DNA from 3 places in the Tepidibacter aestuarii genome. Region 2 is predicted to be linked to each of the others. Evidence: riboswitches for the same ligand, from Rfam matches in the RefSeq annotation. Region 2 holds a riboswitch; each other region holds the start of a gene.

Region 1 (7,980 bases), 1.7 Mb from region 2:
ACATACAAAGAAGAGCTACAACTAATATAGTTACAACAGGCACTTTTATCATTTTAAATATAGGCTGAAACTGACTTAATAAAATAGAAACTATCCCAACAACTAAAAATATAGATAAATTTATAATATGTTTTTTAGTAAATTTCTTATTCTTTACTCTCTTAAATAAAATATATAAAATACTTATAATAGATGCAACAACTATAACATCAAGTATAGGAAACTTTACTATATTGTCAAGTGCATACTTGACTCCTCCACTTAAATCTATAGTGTTTTTTATACCAACGCCTCCGCTAAGAACTAATACCGGATTATTCATAGGAATCAATGTTCCAATCAGAAATAAGAATAATAATTGATATAATCCATTTGCAAAAAATCCTAGGATCATACTAGCTATCATTTCCTGTCCTTTGGTTTTGTTTAATAATTTTCCTGTTAAATATCCAAATAAAACTGCTATCGGCACTGTCAATAAAGCACATAATAAAAATCCTTGTATACCACCTATTTTCCAGTGAGTTACTGCTATTAAAGCTATCTGACCTGCCATTGCACCTATTACTATACCAAAGTTAAGACCCATACCTGCAAGTACAGGAATAATCAGAGAAATTACTAAAAATGAATTTCTTGAAATTCTAGCAATCAGCTCATTTACTATAAATATCATAGGTTGACCAGAATACTTAACCCCTATAAGACAAAGAATTACAAACATTATAGTAACCATATTATCAAATAATAATTCTCTAAAATTTATTGATTTACTTTTATTCTTAATTGCATTTTCTTCATTCATGCTACTCCCCTCCTTTTACTTTTGTTAATGCATATAAAATAATTCCATACTGTACTACAACTCTTGCTACCTCTGATAAATTTCCTTCTGTAATTATTTTATTTGCAACAGGAAGTGCTATTGTCAAAAGCCCCTGAAATAAAAAAGTTCCAAGTATAACATGAGATATTTTTGCATTTTGAGCACTTGCTCCACCTATTAAAATGGCAGCTACGGCTGCAAATCCCATCATCATAGGAGCTTGGTAAAGTTGAAAAAATCCATAACTTTGAGCATATATAATTATTCCTACTGCACCCAAAATAGTAGATAGTACAGTCCCTATTATCCTACTTTTGTCAACATCAATACCAGATGCTATTGCAAATTTTGGATTATCTCCTACTGCCTTCATAGTAATACCTGCTTTAGTATTTAAAAACACATAAACTAATAAGCAAGCTATTATAAAAAATATTAAAAGACCAGTAGGTATATTTACTTTACCTATATTAAATGATAAAAATTTGTTTAGTATTTTATCGAACCTTGAACCTAAAGAAATTGTAGTTCTAAGACCATCACCTATAGGCCACTTTATCTCTGAACTACTAAAAGGAAGTATAAGCCACCCTATACACATCAAAGATATAGCCGAAAATCCTACATATGTAGATACCATCATTTCAGAACCTTTTACTTTATTTAACAATACTCCATAAAAGTATCCTACAACAGCAGCTATTGGTATTGATATAATTACAGCTATGAAAAATGCACTAAATCCAGTAAGATTCATTTCAATACTTATAAGGCCGCCTAAAAGCCCACATACGATTCCCAAAGGAATACCAAAGTTAAGCCCTATACCACATAAAATTCCAGGAACCATAGCTAGAACCAATACTCCATTCATACCTGTTCTAACCAAAGTATCAGATAGCAGCATGTATATTGGAATTTTTAAAAAAACAGCCATCACGCAAAGTATTATCAAAAAAGCTATTATAGTAGTTCTTGCAAATCCTAATTTCTTTATAAAATCTTTCATAGTTTCAACCACTTATATTTCCTCCTTTGCATGAATTTTTTTATATTCGCCAGCCATCATAAGTCCAAAATCTGTATCGCTATCTTGTGGCTTTAATATACCTTCTATTTTTCCTTCTGCAACTATGGCTATTCTATTACAAACAGATCTTAATTCACCAAGTTCACTAGATGTTACTACAATAGTCATTCCAAGTTCTTTGTTTAGTTTTACAAGTAAATCAAGAACTAATTTTTTAGCTCCTATATCTATTCCTCTAGTAGGTTCTGATACAAACAATACATCTGGATTTAAGGTTAAGGCCCTAGCTATACAAACCTTTTGTTGATTTCCTCCACTCAACCTTCTAGTAATTTGAGTAGGTCCTGTACACCTTATGTCAAGATCCTTTATCATTTTAAGAGCATGCTCTCTTATCTCTTTTTTATTTCTTTGAGTAAACAATCCATAATTTTTTATAAACTCCCCTTTGATCTGCATAGCTGTCAATACGATATTTGTCTCTATAGAAGTATCTAGCAATAACCCAATTCCTCTTCTGTCCTCACTAACGAATGCAATCTTATTATTTAAAGGATCTTTAGGAGCATTAAGCTTTAGTTTCTTACCATCTAACAATACCTCTCCTTCACTCGGATAAAGACCCATTATTCCATTTGTAATACCTATTTTACCTTGTCCAGCAAGACCCCCAATACCTAAAATTTCTCCTTTTTTAATATCTAAATTTACACCCTTTACATATTCTCCCGGCATAGATACTTTTAGATCTTTAATAGACATCATTACTTCTTCATTTTCACTATTAATTTCTTCATTAGTATTTAAACTTTCAATTTTTCTACCAACCATCAATTCTGCAAGCTGCATTACATTTGTATCATTTTTATCAAGTGCTGCTACAAACTCACCATCTCTTAGTATTGTTACATTATCAGCTGCCTCCATTACCTCATCTAATCTATGAGTTATAAACAGTATTGCAATTCCTGAGTCAGATATTCTTTTCATAGCCTTTAATAAATTATCTGCTTCACTTTCTGTTAAAACCGCTGTAGGTTCATCAAATACCAAAAGCTTTATATTACTTTTATCTATCTCTCTAGCAATCTCTATAAACTGCATATAACCTACTGGAAGTCCTGATACCTTGGATTTTTCATCAATATCTATTCCTAATTTATCTAGGTCATCTCTTGCATCCTTATTCATACTATCAAAGTCTAGACTTTTTAAACTAGGTCCCATAACTTTACTTAGGATATTGTGTTTAGTAGTTTCTCTATTCAGCTTTATATTTTCAGTTATATCAAATCCTGGAATAAGCATAAACTCCTGATGTACCATTCCTATTCCTAGTTTCATTGCTTCATTAGGAGACTTAATATCAACCTTTTTACCATCTATATGTATTTCACCTTCAAATCCACCAGTAGAATGGATAACAGGCATCCCAAACAATATGTTCATAAGTGTAGATTTACCAGCTCCATTTTCTCCTAAAAGAGCATGTATTTCTCCTTTTTTAGTTGATAAATTTATTCCCTTTAAAACTTGGTTACCGAAATAATCTTTTTTAATGTTTTTCATTTGAATGACATATTCTTCGCTCAACCCAAATCCCCCTTATATCTAAATTAAGGTTGCCATAAAAAGGCAACCCTATATTTAATATCCTTATTTAGAAAGTTATATAATCTGAAAGTACCATAAAGAAATTATCAAATGTATTTCCTGTACTTTCATTCGTGAATGTACTTAATTTCATATCTATACCTGATACATTTTTAAATATTTCTTCTATTTTAGCTTTGTCTACCTTACCATTAGTATTTCCTTCTAAGAATGCCTTAGCATATTCAACTCCACCTTCAACAAACATCATATTAACTGGAACTGGCCATGTAGAGAATCTACCTGTTCCACCTTTTTCAGCTATCTTAGATTTGATTTCTTCAACTACATAATCAACATCACCTTTTTTATCATCAGGTATTTGGATTCCTAATGCACCTGGGAATGCATGGTATGGAGAAGGACAACATGGTTGTGGATATATAGCTCCTTGCTCTAAAGCAGCTTTTATTAATGGCTCTTGCATAGAACAGTTAGTACTAAAGAATGCAGTATCTTTTCCAAGCTCAGCAACTTTTCTTGGAACATCTTCTAATATAAATTGTTGCGCTCCTGGAACCCCTGCATCTCCAGTTGGATCTGGTGCTGTTGCATCTATAAACTCCATATCTAACTTTTCACAAGTTTCTCTAAGTAAGTCCCTTCTCATTGCAAGTAATTGATAAGACATATGTCTTGGGAATGAATAGTGAACAAGTTTTGTAGCACCCATTTTTTTAGCTTGTTCTACTATACTAGTTCCCATTCCTAGTTCATCTGCTTGAAGTACTACATCAGCTTTTGATGCTATCATATCTGGGTCTTCTCCTGGAACACCAACCACAAATAACATATCTGGTCTTATCTCTCTAGCCTTATCTATAGCTGCCGATACTCCTGGTATACCTTGAACAATAACAATTGCTTTAACTTCTGGATCTGATGCCATACTCATAACATTTGCTATAGTTGTTTCTTGCTCTTTCATAAAGTTATCAGGATAAGTTTGAAGAACTATCCTATCACCATATTTTTTCTTCATTTTTTCTGCTGCTCTATACTCCTCTTCACCTTGAGATACAGTACCTGTCATAATTCCAATCTTAGAAACTTCCTCTTTCTCAGCTACTTGACCACATCCAACCAGCCCTATAATCATAACTGCTGCCATAAATATGGCTAAAATCTTCTTAATCATTTTTGACCCCCTTTTAATTTGTTAATATATAGATATGCATGTACTATATACTTTCATGCATGTTATATTTATTTTTATAGTCATTCAAGTGGATTTTTATATATTTTTAATTTTTTACATATGGCACTATTCTTTTTTCGCAATTTTCTAACCTTTAGATCAAATTAGGTTATATTGTAAATTTGTTAATTTTATGTTTATAATTCTTGCTTTGCATAAAAAATTAAACTTTTCTGTTTTGCGGCTAATTTTTGGGGAATAATATATTAGGTAAGTTTTTACCATTATTTATTTAGAAAGGGGATTTTTATGTCTAAGAAAGATTTATTAGAAAAAGGGGCTGTCCTTCAAAGGGACAAAGAAACATATGCAATAGCACCTCATTTACCTGGAGGAATTATTTCAACTGACAAATTAAGAAAGATTGCAGATACTGCTGATAAATACAGCGCGCAAGCAGTAAAATTGACATCATCTCAAAGAATAGCAATTGTAGGACTTAAAGAGGATGATCTAGACAATGCTTGGGAAGATTTAGGAATGAAGCCAGGAGCTGCTATAGGGCTTTGTGTAAGAAGTGTTAAGTTCTGTCCTGGAACAACATTTTGTAAAAGAGGGCAACAAGATTCAGTAGGAGTAGGTATGAAGCTAGATGAGCTATATCATGGAATGAGTCTTCCAAACAAGCTTAAAATAGGCGTTAGTGGATGTCCAAACTCGTGTGCAGATAATCATTTCAGAGATATAGGTATAATGGGTACTCCTAAAGGATTTAGAATCCAAGTTGGAGGAAAAGGAGGACTGAAGCCTAGATTAGGTGATACTTTATTTGAACATGTTGATGAAGATGAAGTATTTAAAATAATAGATAAGGTAGTCAAAGTATACTCTAAAAATGCTAAAAGACATGAAAGATTAGGATCATATATAGATAGAGTTGGACTTGATGAATTTAGAAAAGAAGTAGAATAATAAAATTCGCTTCACGCTAACGCATGGCTCATGTCGCTAATGAGTCCTACGGGCTCCGTTGCTTAAAATAGTTGATGCTGTAGTTCTTTCATCAATATTATCTATATATTCAAATTTTCATAATTTTCTAGCAAATGAAAAAGACCCCTTACGGGGTCTTTTCTTTGAATTATTTACTAACGCTATCAGTAGTATTTTCCCAGAACTCTGCATTTTTTATATCATACTTTTTAGAATTAAATACAGGGTCCTTGCCTGCTGCTTTTTGCTCTTCATAGTCTTTAAGTGCTATAAGAGCCGGTTTTCCCATTATAAGTATTGCTATAACATTTAGCCATGCCATAGTACCAACACCTATATCTCCTAATGCCCATGCTAAGTTTGCAGTCTTTATAGCTCCATAGAAAGTTGCTCCAAGTAATGCAAATCTCAATACATTTATTAATGATTTATTATTGCTCTTTCTTATTAAATAAGCAACATTAGTTTCAGCAATATAATAATATGCCATCAAAGTAGTAAATGCAAAGAAGAATAAAGCTATTGCAACAAATGCACCACCAAAAGATGGTAATAGAGTTTCAACTGCTCTTTGAGTGTATATAGGCCCTATTTCAACATCTCCTAAATTATTAGCTATAAATCCTCCAGATTTATCGTAAATATTGTACATTCCAGTAATTAAAATCATGAATCCAGTAGCTGAACAAACAAATAAAGTATCTATATATACTGAAAATGCTTGAACTAATCCTTGTTTTGCAGGATGTGAAACCTCAGCTGCAGCTGCTGCATGCGGGCTAGTTCCCTGACCTGCTTCATTTGAATAAATACCACGCTTAACTCCCCAAGAAATAGCCATACCTAGTATACCAGCAAAAGCAGGTTGTGCTCCAAATGCACTCTTAAATACTAATGCTATAACTCCAGGTAATTCAGAAATATTAACAATTATTACAATAAGTGCAACCAATATATAACCTGTAGCCATAAGAGGTACTATTATTTCAGCTGCTTTGCTTATACGCTTAACTCCACCAAATATTATAAGTGCTAAGAATACAACTAATATTATTCCTGTTACTGTAGGAGTTATCCCAAATGCATTATTAAGTCCTGCTGCTATACTATTAGACTGAACTCCTGGTAAAAAGAATCCCATTGCTACTATAGTTGCAACTGCAAATGTAGTTGCATACCACTTATTGTTCATTCCTTTTTCTATATAATACGCTGGTCCTCCACGATACTCTCCATCTTGTTCAACCTTATATATTTGAGCTAAAGTAGCCTCAACATAAGCTGAACCTGCTCCTAAAAAGGCTATTGCCCACATCCAGAATAATGCTCCAGGTCCTCCCATTGCTATAGCCGTTGCAACCCCTGCTATATTTCCAGTTCCTACACGACCTGATACAGATAACGCAAATGCCTGGAATGAAGAAACCCCTTGTTCTGACGATGATCCTCCAAATAATAGCTTTACCATATCTTTCAAAAGTCTAACTTGTAAAAAACGAGTTCTGAAAGAAAAGTATATACCTGCTCCTAAACATAAAATAATAAGTGCTTTACTCCAAATCAATCCATTTAAGACACCGACTAGATGCTCCATATAATTCCTCCTTTTAAATTTTTTTGGTTTTTGATGCAAAAAACAAAACTTGAAATTATAAAACATTGAAAAGTAAAACTAAAATAAAAAAATGATAAGTAAAACGAAAAGCTATAAAGAAAAGTAATCAAAAAGTCAAATCATGAAAATCTGATTTTTGGGATTTATTCCGGTAAGAATAATCTCTGTCCTTTTACCTGAGAGTTTGACTAATTTCTATTAGCTTTCCCCTTCGGTGCTCTTTGTAGAGTCTCTCCAGAGGCTCGTCTGATAACGTTTTCTCATTATCTTCATCCGAACTCATTTAACTAATTATTATTATACGTTAATATATAGTCAAATGTCAATATATTATTCTTAATTTTCTAATTATTCCAAACATTTATAACATATCGAATTCTTTGCTATTTAAAATTAACATCTGTATCAATGTTAATTTATATAAATATTATTCTTTAGAAAAATATTGTTTAGCTTCGCTTACTATCGCATTTCTAAGTCCTATAATTTCACATACTCTAAAAATATTTTTTATTTCCTTTAAAGTTACATATTAATACTACTTAACCTAGTATTATAGGAATATTAAATATATTCTTTACAGAACTAGTTATAGTATTAACCTTAGCAAATCTTCTTATTCTAAAATAAAAAATATATTATATATATAAAATTCGTCTAGTTGCTACGCACTGACTCATATCGCCAACGATCCCTACGGTCTCCGTTGCTCAAAATAATTGCAA
Region 2 (7,980 bases):
AAAAAAGATTTTCTCCTTATGCAGTAATCTTAAAAGAAAATAGGAAAATAATAGGGGCTTGTGGCTTTAATCCTACAGGCAATGACTGTGAAATTGAACTTATATATCATTTTGCAAAAGAATATTGGGGTAAAGGCTATGCTACTGAAGCAGCACAGTCATGCGTTGATTATGCTTATAATAATCTAAAGATTAATAAAATTATTGCATCAATAGATCCAAGAAACAAAAATTCAAAAAAAATACTGGAAAAGCTGGGATTTGAATATAAATATATAAAGTGGTGTGAGGAAACAAAACAAGAAGATCAATATTTTGAATTAAGTAGATTATAATTTATTCAGTAAAAAATACAGGGGGTATGTTTATGAGGATTGAATCATTAGATATAAAAAAAATAATAAAAAAAACAAAAGAGGACAGAAATTTTCATGGAGTAGTTTCGGTATCGCAAGACAATCAACTTATATTTGGAAAAGGATATGGATATGCAAATAGGAATCAAAAAAATAATAACACTCTAAATACAAGATTTGGGATAGCTTCTGGTTGCAAAATATTTACGGCAGTAGCTATTTGTCAATTAGTTCAAAAAGGTTTAATTTCTTTTGATACCATGTTGAATGACTGCTTAGATATTAGTTTTCCAAATTTTGATTCTGATATTACAATAAACCATTTACTTACACATACTTCAGGAATATTAGATTATTTTGATGAATCTGTTATGGATAATTATGAAGCTTTGTGGGACGACATACCTATGTATAAAATGAAAAACTGCAACGATTTTTTACCATTATTCCAAAATAATAAAATGAAATTTTCTCCAGGTGAAAAATTCGATTATAATAATGCAGGATACATATTATTAGGCTTGATAATTGAACAACAAACAGGAATGAAATTTCAAGATTATATACAAAAAAATATATTTGATGTATGTAATATGGATGATTCAGGTTATTTTTCATTGGATAAGTTACCTGAAAGATGTGCACATGGTTATATTGAAAACGAAGAAAATAATATATGGAGAACAAATGTATATTCTATACCTATAATTGGAGGTCCTGACGGAGGGGCATTTGTTACAGCTTTAGATATTACAAAGTTTTGGAAGGCTTTATTTGATAACAGATTATTAGATAAGAATACTACTGAAAAACTATTAACACCACAGGCAGAATCTGGAGATGATTGCTACTATGGTTTTGGTGTATGGGTTACAAAAAAGGAAGGAAAAATCTATAAGTATTGTATAATGGGCAGGGATCCAGGGGTAAGCTTTAGATCATCAATATATATAGATAACAATATTCAGGTTAATGTTTTAGGGAATACTAATTGGGGGGGATATGCTATTACAAACAGAATAGAAGAAGAACTTATAAAAACAATCTATTATTAAAGGCTACAGTATAAAATAATACAATTGGACTAAAACCTTGGTAAATATTAGAATTATAAAGTGTAATCATAATATTTATAAGGGGGCTCAAAAGATGTATAAAACAAGAAATCTAACTTTTGTTGCTATGGGTATAGTTATAAATATAGTATTTGGAACAGTAGTAAGTATGATAAAAATCCCTTTATTATTTTTAGATACTATAGGAACCGTATTTATAGCAGCTATACTTGGACCATGGTATGGTGCTGTAGCTGGAGGGCTTACTAATATTATTCAAGGGATAATAACTAATCCTAAATCTATGCCTTTTGCTTTGGTTAACATAGCTATTGGCTTGATTGTGGGATATATATGCAAAAAAAGACAATTTAACTTTCAAACTGCACTTATAGCAGGGATGATATTAGCTATAGTAGCTCCACTAATAGGAACTCCAATTGCTATTTATGTATTTGGAGGTATTACAGGAGATGGAAATGATGTAATATTTACATGGCTTTTAACATCTGGAAAAACTATATTTTCAGCGGCATTCATACCTAGAATAACAGGGAATATACTAGACAAAATTGCAACATGTTTATTTGTATCATTTTTATTGAAAAGATTACCAAAAAAATATACAAGAAAACAAGGTAACATTTAAGGGGATGACATAGTGTACCGACAAGGAAAAGTAGTATTTTTATCACATTGTATTTTAAATCAAAACTCAGTCGTAAAGCCTTTAGCTAGAGCTAAGGGAGGCTACAATAAGATAGTTGAAGAAATAATAAAAAGAGATATAGGAATATATCAAATAATGTGTCCAGAAAATAAATATCTAGGACTTGATAGACTACCTAAAACTAAAGAAGAGTATGATAATGAAGATTATAGAGATATATGCAAAGGGATAGCTTATGAAGTTGTTACGGATATTGAAAAATACATAAATAATTCAAATAAAGTATTAGGAATAATAGGTATAAGTGAAAGCCCTACTTGTAGCTATAATAAAAACAAAGGTATATTATTTGAAGAAATATTTTATTTATTAAATAAGAAAAGTATTTATATACCTGTATTAAATGTATCAACAAATTATGTAGAAGAAAAAGAAAATAAAAAATTAATAGATGAATTAATAGAGTTTTTAGATAATAATAAAAAATAAGTTTTATTGACAAAATAATAATAAATATATTTATAAACAGGGAATTAGGATAAATGGAGTGATATTAAGGGATGGGAGTTTAAAAGTTCTTTAATTAATGAAGTCTTGTTTGAATTAGATGAAAAGAATATAAGTTTCATCATATATGAAAAGTACAATAGTGAAGTCGAAAAATTATTAAATAAATATATTCAAGTATAAAATATCTACTTAAATTGATAGATACTTTTTTAGAATTGAAATTAATTTATAAGGTTAAACTAAACACATATTAAAATTGAGAATTAGAGGTGTAATTCATGCAAGGATATGTGAAAGGTAAACCTATATTTACCAGTATAAATAGTACCAACAATCAATATGCGTATTTAACTGAAGATGTAGAAACCGATGTAGTAATTGTAGGTGGTGGAGTTACTGGAAGTATATGTTCTTACTATATGTCTAAAAATAATATAAAATCTGTGCTAATTGAAAAGGGAAGAATAGCTCATGGTAGTACAAGTATTACAACATCTCTTTTACAGTATGAATTAGATGAAAATGCATCTGAACTTAAAGAAGTTATAGAGAGTAAAAATATAGTAAGATCATATGAACTTGGATTGTGTGCACTGAAAGAAATAGAAAAATTTGTAGAGGAATATGGTAATAAATGTGACTACATAAAGAGAGATACATTACTTTATACAGCTAAAAACCTTGAAAAAAACAGCATTAAGGAAGAATACAAATTTAGAAAAGAAAATGGGTTTAATGTTGAATATATAGACGAATTAGATAATCCTTATGGCTTTGACTTAAAAGCTGGACTTTTATCAAAAGAAGGAGGAGCCGAGATTGATCCATATAAATTTACCAATCACCTTCTTGAAGTAAGTATTAAAAAAGGTGCACTTGTGTATGAAAATACCGAGGCTAAAAAAATAGAGTATTTAGATAAAGGAGTAATTATTTACACATCTTACGGATATAAAGTTAAGGCAAAAAAAGTAATTGTCGCTACAGGATATAATACTAGTTTGTTCACGAATAAAAATTTTGGAACTAAAAATAATACATTTAATATAGCTACTAAACCAGTTAAAGAAATTCGAGGTTGGAAAGAAGGTGTATTGATTAGGGATAATTCTGATCCATATAACTATCTTAGAACTACAAAAGACAATAGATTAATTATAGGTGGAGAAGATGTAGATTTTAAAGAAATAGAGAATGAGGATATAGCTTTTGAAAAATACTCTATTTTAGAACAAAGACTTAAATCTATGTTCAAATATATAGATGATATAGAAATAGAGTATAAATATTGTGGATGCATTGAGTCTACTAAAGATAACTTAGGATATATTGGACCTGATAAAAAACATGAGAATCTATGGTACTGTCTAGGATATGGAGGTAATGGTATATTATTTGCTATATTAGGAGGAATTATGTTGAGTAAACTATATCATGAAGAAAAAGATGAGGATATGAGATTGTTTAAAGTAAATAGATTTGATAATTGATATTTAGAAACAAATTATTGTGAAAAAACAGTTTTTTTAGAAATAAAAAAGCTGTTTTTTTTTATAATTTTCTTTACGAATCTTAAAAAAATCTGGAATTAAAATTTAAAAAGTGAGACTTTTTTATTTAAATTGATAAGTCTGAAAATTGAATGATTTCGAAAAAATAATAATTTAATGTAAAATTCAATTTTAAAAAAACAAAATAGATATTAAATTAACGAATGAAAAACACGTATTTTATTAAAAATACAAAGAAATATACAGAAAATCACTTCTAAACGACAAAAAACGACGTAAATGCATGGGGAAAATGAAAATAAAATTATAAATAAAATAAGAGTAATCTAATCATGATTACTAAAATGTATTACAAAAAAACAAATTGTTATATTATTGACAATCTAAAATGGAAATACTATACTCTGATTAGAAACATCATTAATGTTTTGGATGAAGATAGCGGGAGAGCATAGCACCGAAGAAGTAAAGCTTTCAGGTATAAAGACCGCTATTGGACAAATCTCTGGAGAGACTCTATAGAGCACCGAAGGAGCAAACTGCATTTGATCATGCATGCGAAACTCTCAGGTAAAAGGACAGGGAAATTTTCCCGGCTTTTTTTATCAATTCGAAATAATAAAAGCAGGAGGTAAACAGTATGGAACAAATTAATCAAATTGCACAATCTATCAATTCTTTGGTATGGGGACCACCACTTCTCATATTACTTGTTGGTACAGGTATCTTTTTATCATTTAAATTAGGTTTTTTACAAATATTCAGACTTCCATTAGCACTTAAGTATCTTTTCTCAGAAGATCCTGAGGCAAAAGATATGAAGGCAGAAGGTGACGTATCTGCGTTTGCAGCTGTTTGTACAGCATTATCAGCTACTATAGGTACAGGTAATATAGTTGGAGTTGCAACAGCAATAAGAATGGGAGGACCTGGAGCATTATTTTGGATGTGGGTAGCTGCATTCTTCGGAATGGCAACAAAATATGCAGAAGCACTTTTAGCAGTTAAATATAGGGTTGTAGATGATAATGGACAAATGTCTGGGGGCCCTATGTATTATATTGAGAAAGGATTCAAAAATAAGTTTCTTGCGAAATGCTTTGCTATATTTGGGATAGGAGTTTCTTTCTTTGGTATAGGAACATTTGCACAAGTAAACTCTATAACATCAGCTGTGAATATAGCGTTTAATGTTCCCGTTATAGTAACAGGAGTAATACTTACTATATGTGTTGCTATGGTTAGTCTTGGAGGAATAAAGAGTATATCAAAGGTTTCAGAGATTATAGTTCCTTTTATGGCGGCATCATACGTAATTTGTACATTAATAATACTTTTATTAAATGCAGGTCAAATTCCTGAGACAATGAGCTTTATAATAAAGAGTGCATTTACTCCAACTGCTGCAGCAGGTGGATTCGCAGGATCAACAGTTGCACTTGCACTAAAGAGTGGTATATCAAGAGGTGTATTCTCTAATGAATCAGGACTTGGTTCTGCTCCTATAGCGGCGGCTGCGGCTAAGACTAATTCTTGTGTAAGACAAGGTTTAGTTCAAATGACAGGTACGTTCTTTGATACTATTCTAGTATGTACAATGACAGGTTTAACTTTAGTTCTTACTGGTATGTGGAATAATCCAAATGTTGAAGGTGCTGCAGCTACGACTGCTGCATTTAGAGCTGGACTTCCTTCTATGCCTATTGTTGGAGAGTTAATAGTTACTGTAGGACTTATATTCTTTGCTTTTACTACTATACTTGGTTGGAATTATTATGGAGAGAGATGTACTGAGTATTTATTCGGAGTTAAAGGAATAAAACCTTTTAAATACATATTTATATTCCTTGTTGCAATAGGACCTTTCTTAAAGCTTAGCTTGATATGGACAATAGCTGATATAGTTAATGGACTTATGGCTATTCCAAATCTTATTGCTATAATAGGACTTAGTGGAGTTATATCAACAGAAACGAAGATGTATTTTGATGAATTGAGAAAACAAAAACAAGCATCTTAAAAATAAAACTCGATGGATTAAATCCATCGAGTTTACTTTTATACATCTATACCTTTATTGTCTATATTAAGTTCTTTTATACTCCACTTATTATCTAAAGTAGAAGTATATTTTTGAATTTTATTATAAAAATTTATGTCATTTTCTTTAAGCATTACCATTATAGTTGGACCAGCACCGCTTAAGAATACTCCTATGCTATCTAAATCTTTACATTTCTTTATTATATTATCATAGTCTTTAATTAAGCTTCCTCTGTACTTTTGATGGAGGCTGTCTTTACATGCAAGTTTAATTAAATCGAATTGACCGTTTATTAAAGCTGATACCATAAGAGAGACTCTTCCTACATTAAAAACACCGTCTTTATAAGGTATTTCACTTGGCAAAACTGCTCTTGATTTTTCTGTAGATAACTTAAAGTCTGGTATTAGTGCACAGAACTTTAATCCTTTTGGAATGTTTATTTTGCTGCAATATATATCATCGCCTTCTTTAATAGAAGTAACCATTCCTCCAAGAAGAGCAGGTGCAACATTATCTGGATGACCTTCAATTTCTGAAGAAATTTTTAAAATTTCATCTTTACTTAGTTTGTTACCAGCTATTTTATTAGCTGCAATTACTCCTCCTAATACACAAGATGCACTGCTTCCAAGACCTCTAGATATAGGAATATCATTTTCAATTTTTATTCTTATACCTTTATGTTTGTATCCGATTCTTTGAAAGCATTTTTTCATGGATTTGTATATTAAATTATCTTCATTGCAGTATTCATCGTCACAACCTTCTATTACAAGACCATCTTCTATTTCTTCAACAAAAAAATTATTGTATATATCAAGGGCTATTCCTAGACAATCAAATCCAGGGCCGACATTAGCAGTCGTTGCTGGTATTTTTACACTTATCATATTAATCACCTACACATTCAATATATTATTAATCATAGATTTCATCTTATCTTTTTTGCAAATACTACCATGAATTACTCTTTTATTTTCCAGTGCCTTTATAGGATTAGGAATTTCTAAATTTGATATATTTGATAATTTATCAATTAATCTAAAATCTGATAATATATCATAGTTGTTATCTATTGATTCTATAACACTTTCTGGGAACTTAAACGGGCTAGCCGTTGATGCGATTATAGTCTTAGTAGAATCATTAGTTTTTTGTCTGTATTTTTGATAAACACAGTAAGCTACACTTGTATGTGTATCCATTAGATAGTTAAAATCCCTGTAAACTTCATTTATAGTTGATGACGTTTCTTCTTGAGTTGCAAAGTCAGCGTAAAAGTCACCTAGCTTGCTTTTCATATCCTCATCGATTTCGTATATTCCATTAGTTTTCAGTTCTTCCATAAGATTATTTACTAAGTATGGATTTTTATTACTTATCTCATATAGTAGTCTTTCGAGATTACTAGATATTAAAATATCCATAGAAGGAGATGAGGTAAGCTTGAATTCTCGCCTTATATCATAAATCCCTGTATTTATGAAGTCGCATAAAACATTATTTTCGTTAGATGCACATATTAATTTGTTTATAGGAAGACCCATATTTTTAGCGTAAAAAGAAGCTAGTATGTTCCCAAAGTTCCCAGTTGGAACTACTATATTTATTTTTTCCTTTTCTTGGACATCTCCATTTTTTAGTAGTTGAACGTATGAATTGACGTAGTATACTATCTGAGGAACTAATCTTCCTATATTTATGGAGTTAGCGGATGAAAGCATATAATTTTTATTAGATAATAGATCATTAAATTCTTTGTCTGAAAAAATTTCTTTAACACCTCTTTGTGCATCATCAAAGTTACCATCTATGCCTATTACATGAGTAT
Region 3 (7,980 bases), 470 kb from region 2:
TATATCCATCATTACTCATTAAGCTCTCTAATTCTGATAAATCACTAATTTTTACTTTTAATATCCAGTTTTCATAAGGATTACTATTTAAAAGTTGAGGTGTAGTTTCTAACTCTTCATTCACCTCTATAACAGTTCCTGAAACTGGCATATAAGAATCTGATGCAGCCTTAACAGATTCAATAACTCCAAATGCCTCTCCAGCATCCAATTCATCATCTATCTCAGGCATTTCCACGTAAACGATCTCCCCTAGGGCATGCTGAGCATAATCTGTAATCCCTATACAAACTTCTTCTCCCTCTACCTTAATCCACTCATGATCCTTTGAATAATAAATTCCTTCTACTATTTTCATAATAAATTCCTCCTTAATATTTTTATAATCATGATTATTTTTAGAATATTCTGAATATATTTCGCGTAAATGTATTAACTTTTTCAACTTAGTTAAGTTCTTATTTCTTATAGTTTTTAGTGTAAAATCTCTTACTTACCACTTCGGCCTTTAAAATTCTTTTTCTAACCTTTATTTCAATGGTTGTACCTAGTTTTGAATACTCTATAGGAACCATGGCAAACCCTATATTCTTCTTAACTGTAGGAGCCGCATATCCAGTAGTTACAAATCCTACTTGCTTTCCATCTGCCCATACTTCATAACCATGTCTAGGTATTCCCTTATCTATCATTTCAAAACCTACTATTTTTCTCTTTAATCCATCTGCTTTTTGTTTAACTAAAGCCTCTTTTCCTATGAAATCATCTGTCTCTAACTTTACAAAGAATCCAAGCCCTGCCTCTAGTGGAGTTATATCTTTAGATAACTCATTCCCATAAAGAGGTAATGCAACTTCAAACCTTAAAGTATCCCTAGCTCCCAGTCCCACAGGTTTTAATCCTAGATCTTTTCCTACTTCCATAAGTTGCTCCCATAAATACTCTGCTCTGTCATTATCTAAGTAAATTTCAAAACCATCTTCTCCTGTATACCCCGTTCTTGAAACCAAACAACTAACTCCAGCTACATCTACATTTCTTCTACAGTAGAAAAACTGTATTTCTTTTAAATCCGTATCAGTTAGTTTTTGTAGAATTTCTTGAGCATTAGGTCCTTGTATTGCCAATTGACATACTTGATCAGATATATTCGTAAGTTCTATATCATACTTATCTGAGTTTTTATTCATCCACTCAAAATCCTTATCTATATTACCAGCATTTATCACAAGGAAAAAATGTTCTTCATTGAATCTATATACTAACAAATCATCTACTACCCCACCGTGTTCATAACACATAAAGGTATACAATACTTGATTATCTTCAAGAGCAGATACATCATTAGTTACTAAATTCTGTACAAATTTAAATGCATCATTACCTTTAACTTCAACTTCTCCCATATGAGATACATCAAATAGACCAGCCTTATTTCTAGTAGCCTCATGTTCTGAAGTTATACCCTCATATTGAACTGGAAGCTGCCACCCTGAGAAATCTATTATCTTTCCTCCATACTTCTCATGGGTCCCAAAAAGAGCAGTTCTTTTAAGATTTGACATTTCATTTCTCCTCCTTAAAATAATTTTCAATATGTATATCTAATATGATTCTCATATTATACCTAAAAGACATAGTCTTATTCTTTGCATAAAAAAGAGAGATATAAAGGCATGACGATTTTCACTGCCTTTATACCCCTCTGTCCTTTTTTACCTGAGAGATTTTACACACTATGGTGTATTTCCCCTTCGGCGTGGAAACAATCCAACTTTCCAGAGACCCATCAGATAACGATACTTTTGCCTGAAAGTTTCTATGAAAATTTGGCTTTTTTTCATATTGCTTCTTCGGCTATCTTTTAAAGATATCTCACGCTACCCTCATTTGGATAATCATATTTAATATTTGTCTTTATATTATATTACTTTTCTGAATATTTCAACAATTGATATTAACTTAACAACATATAAAAATACAGATTTATAAGTATACATTTACCATAATATGTATTTATTTTGTCAACTAATTACAACACCTATAATTTTCACCATCAAATTCTTGTTCAATTTATAATATTCATAAAATTCGTTTATTTTTTTATAATATTAATTTCTATTTTTTAATTTAAGCTTAAAAGTTAGTAGTTTTTTTGACATTCTAAATATCATGTAAATTATATTTTCTCTTTAATCTAATAATTCTTTTTACACTTTCATCGATTCTTTCTATACTAATTTCTCCACTATTAACAGCTTCTTTTAAACCTTCTAATGCCTCAATTTGCTTTTCTTTAGTATGACACATTAAAATAATGTCAGCCCCTGCTTTGATAGCTTCGACTGATGCGTCTTTAGTCCCATAATTATTTGCAATAGCACCCATTTCCATATCATCTGTAATTATGATTCCATTAAAATTCAATTCATTTCTTAAAATATCAGTCAATATTTTTTTAGATAGAGTAGCTGGTTTGTTACTTTTATCAATATTAGGTAAGACTATATGAGCTGTCATTACTGCATCTGCTCCTTTATCAATAGCTTCTTCAAATGGAATTATCTCAAATTCATCAAGCCTTTGTTTGTCGTGATTTACAACAGGAAGTCCTATGTGAGAATCTACCTTTGTATCGCCATGGCCAGGAAAATGCTTTACAACAGAAATAACATTTGCATCTTGAAGTCCTTTCATAGTAGCAGTACCCAATGTCTTAACTATTTCAGAATCCTTTCCAAAGGATCTATCTTTTATAACTGTATTTTTAGGATTGCTATATATATCAAGTACAGGTGCAAAATCCATATTAAACCCAAAATTATTAAGCTCTGTTCCTATTTGTTTACCTATTTTATAAGATAGGTCTTTATCATTTTTTTCACCTATTACTTTATTAGATGGAAATTTTGTGCTTCCTTCAGGTAATCTTGTAATTCTTCCACCTTCCTCATCAACTGATATAAACAAAGGTAATTTATTTTTTGAATTTATATTTTTTATACTATTATTTAAATTTAAAAGCTGATCTGCATTTTTTATATTACGTTTGAATAGAATAACTCCTCCTACTTTGTAATTTTCCAACAAATCCCTGAAATCCGAATCAACTTTATATCCATTAAAACCTACTATTATCATTTGCCCTAATTTTTCTTCTAAGGATAAACTGTTCATAGTATCATTTATTTTATTTTCTTCTAATTCTTCTTTAGTTAACACCTTTTGTTTATTTTCTTCAACTTTTTCCACATTACCATCATTTTTTATATTTATAAAGATAACTGTTAGTGCTAATAATATTAATGTAATTCCAATAAGTATCTTTTTCATAGCTACTCTCCTTTTATGACGTGCTCAGTATATTAAAATCTATATATTAAAAATCTCTCACTACTATCGCTCTTATATAAATCTTCCACTATAATCTCATCTATTAATACAAACGGTGTATTGTTTTCTAAATAATATATATAATCATCCGATGGATAATATAAGATCAATTCTACTCTTCTTTCATATTCTTCTACTGATAGTAAAATATTATCTATAATTTTTCTAAATATCTGTATAGAAAACGGATTAAAAAAATAAAATTTATTATCTATCGGTTTTATATTATACTCTTGAGCAAAGCAACATAAAAAATTAATCTTATCTATATTTTTTCTATATTTTTTCACATAGCTATACTTATTAGCAGTAGCTTCTAAATGTAAATCTTTGTCCATTTCTACCCCTATAACATTTGAATTATAAAAATAATTTATGTAAAATGCGAGCCTTCCCTTACCGCATCCAAAATCAACAATATTATCATCACTTTCTAATTGATATTTCTTAAATAGTACTTCAAGTGCAGAATATAAAGTAGCCTGGTATGGATGATAATGAATTGAATTTTTATCCCATTTTTGATCTCCTGTTGTTTTTATATTTAATAAATTTTCATAATATTTTTCTTTCATTTAATTTCCTTTCTCATTTGAATAATTATAATATCAGTTCAAATTTGTATGATTATTTGCTTGTTAATATTATATACCATAAGTATATATCTTTACATAAAAACACTTCATATTTCGACAAGTGTTTTAGATTCTATGTTATAGATAAACAGATTTATCTAATCGTGAAAAGAGATCGTAACATATGAATAAATTTTATATATAGTAGCATAATAATATCAAGAAAATCAGCTTGGAGGTTATAAGATGAATAATACAGAAACATTTTTAAGCGAGATAAAAAGTGATTTAGACAATTTAGATGTTGGATCTTTAAATCTAGAAAAAGTATATATAGATGAAAAGGATAAAAATACTAGTAATGGTATAGAAATTCAGTGGTACGGTGAAGCATCAGATGGACATTATGATGTAGTGGATAGTGATTTATATACAGCCAAAGCACGCCAAAAAATAAGAGCTAAGTTAGAGAATATAACGTTTAAAGTAAATAAAGCAGCAAAAAAAGGTTTAATTCAAGATGAACGAGAATTATGGAGTTAACCTATACCTATCTATCTTTTCCCAAAATATAAATCTCCCAATAATTCTAGGGAGATTTTATAAATTTAAGTATAGTAACTGCTATTTCATCAATAATAATTTTTTTTATTTATAGCATAAATAGCAGCAATTTTATATTCATTAGTCTACAAACAAAGAAAAAGGATATTCATTATGCGGTTTTAATTCAAATTTGCATACCCTTTTATCCTTTGGATGAATAAATTCTATACTCTTAGCCCATAAAGCTATTTGAGTATATCCTTTCATTTTAACAAATCTTTTATTATATTTATTATCTCCCCATAAAGGCATATTTGCATTTGAGAATTGGACACGTATTTGATGATGTCTTCCTGTTTTAAGATTTATTTTTACAAGACTTAAAATTCCATCTTCATTTGTGTTAACACGATCTATAACTTCATATTCTAAAATTGCTTCCTTAGCATTTTTATTTTCTTTAGAAACCACCTTAGACATATTAATTCTGCCTGTTTTTAAAAGATAGTCTCTAAATGTTCCACTTTTTTCATCTGACTCTCCACAAACTACAGCATAATATTCTTTTTTTAAACTTTTATTTCTTATTTGCTCAGATAAATTTGCATTCGCTTCTTTTGTTTTTGCAAATATCATCAACCCTCCAACAGGTCTATCCAGCCTATGTACTAACCCTACATAAGGATTTCTAGCTTTAGGATAGCAAATCTTAATATGCTCTTTTATCATAGAAAGCATGTCCATATCATTTGTTTTATCCCTTTGAGAAGGTACTTTTGGCGGCTTTTCTACTACTAAAATATAACTATCTTCATAAACTATGTTCAGTTTCATAATATTTTTCTCCCTTTTTAATACTTTTGTTTTTAAATTACTAACAATTTCTCAATTTAATAAGTTTATCATCTTTTACTTTACTAGCTACATATAAATTCACTAAAGAAAGTGAAGCCGCTAGAAAAAATATATATTGTGGTCCCCATAAACTCCAGATAACCCCACCTAAGTAAGCACACATAATTGAAACTATATGGTCTAAGCTAAGCCCTAAAGACAATGTAGGTGTAATATCAGAAGTTTCCACAGCTATAGAGCGTAAATAAATTGTTCTTATCATACCCATTTGAGTAGACATTTTATCAAAGATAAACACCATATAAGCTAAAAATAGAGGAACACCTATAGTAGCTAATTTTCCTGTTGAAAATCCAGCACTCAATAATCCATAAACCAAATAAACAACAATAAAAGATAAAGCATCAGCATAAAGTAACTTCTTAATTCCAAATTTATCAATCCATCTACCAACAGCAGGAATAAAAAATACACCTATGAATGAACCAATAATACTTAAAATTGCTAAAGTATCCGCTCTTTTATTTAATATATCAATCAGCACCCAAGGTCCATAAACAATCATTATCTGTTTTTGCACACCCCACATAACCACTAAAATATAATAATACTTATATTCTTTTCTAAAAACAAAATTGACCTTCTTATTGCTTTTTATTGGCTGATCAATTAGCTTTTCCAAAACAAAAAATAAAATAAGTACAGCTCCTAAGATACATGCTGATATAATGAATATCCACTTCATCTTACTTGTAAAGCTAAAAAAACCTACTCTAAATCCAACAAAAACCACCATGCTCGCTAATACAGTAAAAATCGTTGCTACCCCTTTATATTGTCCTACTTTCTTGCCTATATTCTCATCTTTAATTAGTGACATACCTATACTATCTTGTATCGGCATAAACATGTGCATTCCTAGGGAATTGATAAAAACAAAAATCAACATAATTGTAAAAGGCGGTGTAAAAAAGCCTAATGTTCCTATACCTATTATACTTAATAATTGTGCTACCATAGCAATGCGAATATCTGAAAACAATGATAATGATGCAATAATGACTATAACAAGTACTCCTGGTAATTCTCTTGGAAATTCTATAAGACCCCTTTGATATGCTGTAATTTGATAAGCATCTTTAAAGTAATTAGAAATAACATCACTACTAAGACCTAAACCAAGCGCCGTAAGTGCAATAATTAAATAGTAAACCAATTGAACTTTACTAATATTTTCAAGCTTTTTAAACATTTCGTTCTATCCTCTCATTTCATATTTTTGTACAAAGCAAATAACGCTTAACAACAATATTACTTTCTCCCAATTAGTATAATATTTGTAATTAAAAAAGTAAACTATTATTAAATTATGAATATACTAATTTTTAGTTTCCCTAACATAAGCCTACTAAATCTGTATTAATACACATATGTTTTTCTTTTCTTGATTGTAATCTCATTTACTTATTATACTAAAAACAACAGGGGTATAGTTTTTTTTCAATAAAAGATTCTAAAGGGGGATAATTAATATGGAAGAAAAAAATTATTCAATTGATACTGCAACACAAGAGCTTATTAAAAAGGCTAAATCAGATAATGTTGAAACTATCTGGGACAGAAAAGCTGCTATGAAAACACCTTGTGGATTTGGTGAAAAAGGGCTTTGTTGTAGAATATGTGCCATGGGTCCTTGTAGAATAAGTCCTGTAGAGGGCAAAGGTGCTCAAAAAGGTATTTGTGGAGCAACTGCAGATGTTATAGTCGCTAGAAATTTAGCTAGAATGGTAGTTGGAGGAACAGCAACCCACTCTGATCACGGAAGAGATATAGCTCATGTTTTACATATGTCAAGTCCAAATGGAAACTATAAAATAACAAACGAAGAAAAACTTTTGAATCTGTCCAAAGAATGGGGAGTAAAAATAGAAAATAGAGATATATATGATATAGCTCATGAAGTTGCAGAAATTGCATTAAATGAATTTGGAAAACCTTTTGGAACTTTAAGATTTTTAGAAAGAGCTCCCGAGCAAAGAAAAAAAGTATGGGAAGATAACGATATAAGAACTGGCGCTATAGACAAAGAAATAGCAACAATAATGCATTCAACTCATATAGGATGTTGTGCTGATGCACAGAGTTTAATTCATAAAAGTATGAGAGCTTCACTTGCTGACGGTTGGGGTGGTTCTATGATAGGTACAGAATTTAGTGATATATTATTTGGAATTCCAGTACCAAGAGAAACGGAAGCAAATCTAGGAGTTTTAGAAGAAGATCAAGTAAATATAATAGTACATGGACATGAACCTTCTTTATCTGAAATGATGGTTTTAGCATCAGAAGATCCTCAACTTCTAGAACTTGCAAAAGAAGTTGGTGCAAAAGGAATAAATTTAACTGGAATGTGCTGCACATCTAATGAAGTTACAATGAGACACGGTGTTAAAATAGCAGGAAATTTAAATCAGCAAGAACTTGCTGTATTAACAGGAGCTGTAGAAGCTGTAATAGTTGATGTTCAATGTATATTCCCCGCACTTGCACCACTTACAAAATGTTATCACACTAAATTTATAACCACATCACCAAAAGCTAAAATCACAGG

Evidence for each region. A riboswitch is a leader RNA that binds a small molecule or an ion and turns the genes downstream of it on or off. The one in region 2 is predicted to bind glycine.
Region 1: linked by a shared signal. The riboswitch ahead of M2214_RS12270 (alanine/glycine:cation symporter family protein) and the one ahead of M2214_RS03610 (alanine/glycine:cation symporter family protein) in region 2 are both predicted to bind glycine.
Region 3: linked by a shared signal. The riboswitch ahead of gcvT (glycine cleavage system aminomethyltransferase GcvT) and the one ahead of M2214_RS03610 (alanine/glycine:cation symporter family protein) in region 2 are both predicted to bind glycine.

Annotation. Positions count from the first base shown of each region.
Region 1 covers NZ_OW235315.1:2,461,455-2,469,434, forward strand. Annotated here, with positions in the region: gene M2214_RS12245 (ABC transporter permease subunit) at 1-805, opposite strand, end outside; gene M2214_RS12250 (ABC transporter permease subunit) at 807-1,847, opposite strand; gene M2214_RS12255 (sugar ABC transporter ATP-binding protein) at 1,848-3,449, opposite strand; gene M2214_RS12260 (DUF3798 domain-containing protein) at 3,517-4,647, opposite strand; gene M2214_RS12265 (nitrite/sulfite reductase domain-containing protein) at 4,957-5,619, shown strand; gene M2214_RS12270 (alanine/glycine:cation symporter family protein) at 5,789-7,234, opposite strand; glycine riboswitch at 7,410-7,503, opposite strand.
Region 2 covers NZ_OW235315.1:759,852-767,831, forward strand. Annotated here, with positions in the region: gene M2214_RS03585 (GNAT family N-acetyltransferase) at 1-335, shown strand, start outside; gene M2214_RS03590 (serine hydrolase domain-containing protein) at 368-1,411, shown strand; gene M2214_RS03595 (CD3073 family putative ECF transporter S component) at 1,506-2,060, shown strand; gene M2214_RS03600 (CD3072 family TudS-related putative desulfidase) at 2,073-2,570, shown strand; gene M2214_RS03605 (NAD(P)/FAD-dependent oxidoreductase) at 2,870-4,081, shown strand; glycine riboswitch at 4,535-4,602, shown strand; glycine riboswitch at 4,605-4,687, shown strand; gene M2214_RS03610 (alanine/glycine:cation symporter family protein) at 4,743-6,122, shown strand; gene thrB (homoserine kinase) at 6,161-7,039, opposite strand; gene thrC (threonine synthase) at 7,049-7,980, opposite strand, start outside.
Region 3 covers NZ_OW235315.1:1,233,179-1,241,158, reverse strand. Annotated here, with positions in the region: gene gcvH (glycine cleavage system protein GcvH) at 1-358, opposite strand, end outside; gene gcvT (glycine cleavage system aminomethyltransferase GcvT) at 459-1,565, opposite strand; glycine riboswitch at 1,704-1,784, opposite strand; glycine riboswitch at 1,788-1,890, opposite strand; gene nagZ (beta-N-acetylhexosaminidase) at 2,164-3,333, opposite strand; gene M2214_RS05985 (methyltransferase) at 3,366-3,968, opposite strand; gene M2214_RS05980 (hypothetical protein) at 4,215-4,511, shown strand; gene M2214_RS05975 (RluA family pseudouridine synthase) at 4,653-5,348, opposite strand; gene M2214_RS05970 (MFS transporter) at 5,389-6,621, opposite strand; gene cooS (anaerobic carbon-monoxide dehydrogenase catalytic subunit) at 6,902-7,980, shown strand, end outside.